DNA from 2 places in the Ramlibacter sp. P4_H7 genome. Region 1 is predicted to be linked to the other one. Evidence: predicted binding sites of a transcription regulator. Region 1 holds the regulator's gene; the other holds the start of a gene.
What was found. The regulator NrdR, encoded in region 1, represses ribonucleotide reductase genes. The targets are predictions, from matches to a motif close to CACNANATNTNGTG.

Region 1 (2,180 bases):
TCTCGGAGGATTCACGCTCACCGAGATGCTGGCCACACTCGCAGCCAGCGCGACTCTGCTTTCTCTCGGAGTCCCTTCGATGGCGGGTGTACTTAACTCCACACGTGTCTCTTCAGCGTCGAGTGACCTGGTTGCATCGCTCATGCTGACCCGCAATGAAGCGATGAAGCGCCATGCGCGCGTGGTGATGTGCAAGTCAGCCGATGGCAAGACCTGCACATCACTGGGGACCTGGCAGCAGGGGTGGATCGTCTTCGTCGACAGCAATGGTGACGGCGAGCGTGCGGCGACGGAACCACTGCTGCAGTCCAAGCTACCCCTGGGCAGTTCGTTGCGATTCACGGCCACGAGCCCGGTGGCCAAGTACGTGAGCTACAGCCCGAGCGGCGCGACGCTGCTCGTGGGAGGCGGATTCCAGGCTGGGACTGTCACGGTGTGCAGCCAGTCCATGGGCGCAACCAGTGCGCGGCAGGTGATCCTGAGCGCCGGCGGACGACCCCGAACGCAAAAGGTGCAGCTTCCCTCCTGCAATTCCGCTTAGCGGCGGATCTCGTCCACCACGCTCTTGAAGTCGTCCACGTCCTCGAAACTTCGGTACACGCTGGCAAAGCGCACGTAGGCAACCTTGTCGAGCTTCTTGAGTTCGCGCATCACGAGTTCACCGATGCGGGAGCTGGGAATTTCGCGCACTCCGAGGTTCAGCAGCTTTTCCTCGATGCGTTCGACGGCGCTGTCAATCTGCTCCGTGCTCACTGGTCTCTTGCGCAGGGCCAGGTTCAAGGATGCCAGGAGCTTCGCGCGTTCATAGTCGATGCGGCGGCCGTCCTTCTTGACGACCGCGGGAAAGGTGACATCCGGCCGCTCGTAGGTGGTGAACCGCTTCTCGCAATGCGCACATTGACGTCGGCGCCGAATGAAATCCCCGTCCTCCGCCATGCGCGTCTCCACCACCTGGGTATCGGCATGACCGCAGAACGGGCACTTCATGGCATTGCCTTATTTGTAGACCGGGAAGCGGCGTGTCAGGGCGTTGACCTGCTCGCGCACCTTCGCGATGTTGGCTGCATCACGCGGCTTGTCCAGTACGTCCGCCACCAGGTTGGCGGTTTGCCGGGCCTCGTCTTCCTTGAATCCGCGGGTGGTCATCGCCGGCGTTCCGATGCGAACGCCACTGGTCACCATGGGCTTCTCGGGGTCGTTGGGAATCGCGTTCTTGTTGATGGTCATGTGGGCATCGCCCAGCACGGCCTCGGCTTCCTTGCCCGTGATGCCCTTGGACCTCAGGTCCACGAGCATGACGTGGCTTTCGGTGCGGCCGCTGACGATGCGAAGACCGCGCTGCACCAGCGTCTCGGCGACGACCTGGGCGTTCTTCACCACTTGCTGCTGGTAAATCTTGAAATCGGGAGAGAGGGCCTCCTTGAAGGCCACTGCCTTGGCCGCGATCACATGCATCAGAGGGCCGCCCTGCAGGCCCGGGAAAATAGCGCTGTTGATCGCCTTTTCATGCTCCGGCTTCATCAGGATGAAGCCACCCCGCGGGCCGCGCAGGCTCTTGTGCGTGGTCGAAGTCACCACGTCGGCATGGGGGACCGGATTGGGGTAGACGCCTGCCGCGATCAGGCCGGCGTAATGAGCCATGTCCACCATGAAGATCGCTCCCACGTCCTTCGCCACCTTGGCAAATCGGGCGAAGTCGATCCGCAGCGAATAGGCGGACGCGCCGGCGATGATCAGCTTCGGCTTGTGCTCGTGCGCCTTGCGTTCCATTGCGTCGTAGTCGATGGCCTCTTCCCGGTTCAGTCCGTAGCTCACGACGTTGAACCATTTCCCGCTCATGTTCAGCGGCATGCCATGCGTGAGATGACCGCCTTCTGCGAGGCTCATGCCCATGATGGTGTCTCCAGGCTTGAGGAAAGCGAGGAAGACGGCCTCGTTCGCCTGGGCTCCGGAGTGGGGCTGCACGTTGGCAGCCGGGGCGCCGAACAATTGTTTGATTCGGTCGATCGCCAGTTGCTCGGCCACGTCGACGTTCTCGCAACCGCCGTAGTAGCGCTTGCCAGGGTAGCCCTCGGCGTACTTGTTGGTGAGCTGGGTGCCTTGGGCTGCCATGACCGCGGGCGAGGCGTAGTTTTCGCTCGCGATCAGCTCGATGTGTTCTTCCTGGCGGCGGTTTTCCG
Region 2 (2,180 bases), on a different contig from region 1:
AACTTCAGGTCACGGTCGGCCTGCAGCGCGGCGCCCAGGCGCTTCAGGTCGTACTGCAGCAGCTTCTCGTCGAGCAGCTCGTTGTCGACGCCCTTCTTGATGAACAGGGGAAAGTTGTCGGTATAGGCGGCGGCCCGCTCGGCCGGAGCGATTTCCTGGCCGACGACTTCCTTGAAGATCGTGTGCAGCAGCAGGCGGGCCGTGACGAAGGTGTAGTCTGGCTCCTTCTCGATCAGGGTGCGGGCGGCCAGGATGGAGGCCTTGTAGACCTCGTCCAGCGGCACACCGTCATACAGGTTGCGCTGCGTCTCGGCGTAGATCGGGTCGGGCTGGACGTCGGCGCCGAGGCCGGCGCAGGAGGAGAGGATCAGCGAGCGCAGGCCCTCGGTGTCCAGCGGAACGCGCTGGCCGCGGTCGAGCACGTGGAACTTCGGCGCGACCGGCGCTTCCGGCTGCGCCTGCTTGGCGCGTTCCTGCGCGCGTCGGTCGCGGTACAGAACGTAGGCGCGGGCGATGTCGTGGTGGCCCCCGCGCATCAGGCCCAGTTCCACCTGGTCCTGCACGTCCTCGATGTGGAATGTGCCGCCGCCCGGGCGGGAACGCACCAGCGCCCGCACGACCGCCTTCGTCAGCACGTCCACGGTCTCGCGCACGCTGGCCGATGCGGCGCCCTGCGTGCCGTGCACGGCGAGGAAGGCCTTCATCATGGCGACCGCGATCTTGTCCGGCTCGAACGGAACGACGGCGCCGTTGCGGCGAATGATCTGGTAGTGGGCGAGCGCGTTGGCGGCGGGCTGGACGGAGGCGGCCAGCGGGGTGGCGCCGACGGCGCCGGCAAGGGGAGCGGAAGGGGAGCCCAAGGCAGCTTGCATGTGTATTTCCTCGTCTGCAGTTGTTCTTTGACCGTGGGCAAGGATTTCCGAGCCAGGTCGTGCGGGGCACTATATCTAGTGTGCAAAGCCCGATCAAGCACTACATGTAGTGGTTGACCCCGACGAAGCAGTGCACCACCTGTGGACAACCGTGTGGAGCGCCTGTGACTCGCGCCGCATCTCGCGGCCGGCAGGTCAGGACATGAACAGCTTCGGGATGGATGCGTTGGGGATCAGCAACGCGCGGTGGGAAACCACTCGCCGGGCCACCCGAGTTCGCGCTGAAGCAACGCCCATTCGAAGCCCGCTCCGGGGTCCTTCTTGCGCGCCGGAGCGATGTCCTCGTGGCCGGCGATGTGCCGGATCGGGTAGTGCTGCGCGATGGCGGCGCACACCGCCGCCAGTGCCTCGTACTGGGCGAGCTCGAAAGACTCGCCTTCGAGTCCTTCGAGCTCGATGCCGATCGAGTCGTCGTTGCAGTTGTCCCGGCCCCGGTAGCTGGACGCGCCGGCGTGCCAGGCGCGGTCGTCGCAGCTCACGAACTGCAGCAGCGCGCCGTCGCGGCGGATGAAGAAATGCGCCGACACCTGCATGCCGCGAATCTGCTGGAAGTACGGGTGCGCGTCCCAGTCCAGCGTGTTGGTGAACAGGCGCGGCACTTCGTCGCCGCCGTACGCGCCCGGCGGCAGGCTGATGGAATGCACGACGATGAGGTCGGTGCTGGCGCTTTGCGGGCGAGGGCCGAAGTTGGGCGAAGCGATGCGGTGCGCGAAGCGGTACCAGCCCTGCTGCCAGAGCGGGTCGGGCGGGTCAGCCCGGCGCCGGGTCATCGACTTCCTCGCTGCCCGGGGTGGCGATCGCCAGGCGCGCGATGCGGTACCGGATCTGGCGCAGGCTCAGGCCAAGCCGCTGCGCCGCCGCGGTGCGGTTGAAGTTCGTGTCGCGCAGCGTCCGCACCAGGATCTCGCGTTCCTGCTGGTCCAGGTAGGCCTGGAGGTCGCTGGGCGTGCCGACCGGCGCGGAGGCAGCCGCCGCCGCGGCGACGGGTTCCGGTGCGGAGGGGGCGCTTGGAGGAATGGGGGCCAGGTCCACCTGCAGCTGGGCGCCGTCGAACAGGGCGAGCGCGCGGTGCAGCAGGTTCTCCAGTTCGCGCACGTTGCCCGGGAGCGGATGCAATTGCAGCTGTGCCAGCAATTCGGCGGTCAGCTTGGGCGGCGTCATGCCCGAGTCCTGGGCGATGCGCGCGAGCAGAGCTTCGCACAGCGCGGGCAGGTCTTCGCGGCGCTCGCGCAGCGGCGGCACCACGAT

Region 2: the regulator NrdR is predicted to act here: its motif matches at 940-953, upstream of AC1DSA_RS02445 (ribonucleoside-diphosphate reductase subunit alpha).

The regions. Positions count from the first base shown of each region.
Region 1 covers NZ_JBFUKP010000021.1:39,414-41,593, reverse strand. Annotated here, with positions in the region: gene AC1DSA_RS21990 (GspH/FimT family pseudopilin) at 1-541, shown strand, start outside; gene nrdR (transcriptional regulator NrdR) at 538-987, opposite strand; gene glyA (serine hydroxymethyltransferase) at 997-2,180, opposite strand, start outside.
Region 2 covers NZ_JBFUKP010000001.1:481,545-483,724, reverse strand. Annotated here, with positions in the region: gene AC1DSA_RS02445 (ribonucleoside-diphosphate reductase subunit alpha) at 1-872, opposite strand, end outside; gene ampD (1,6-anhydro-N-acetylmuramyl-L-alanine amidase AmpD) at 1,106-1,702, opposite strand; gene AC1DSA_RS02435 (sigma-54-dependent transcriptional regulator) at 1,683-2,180, opposite strand, start outside.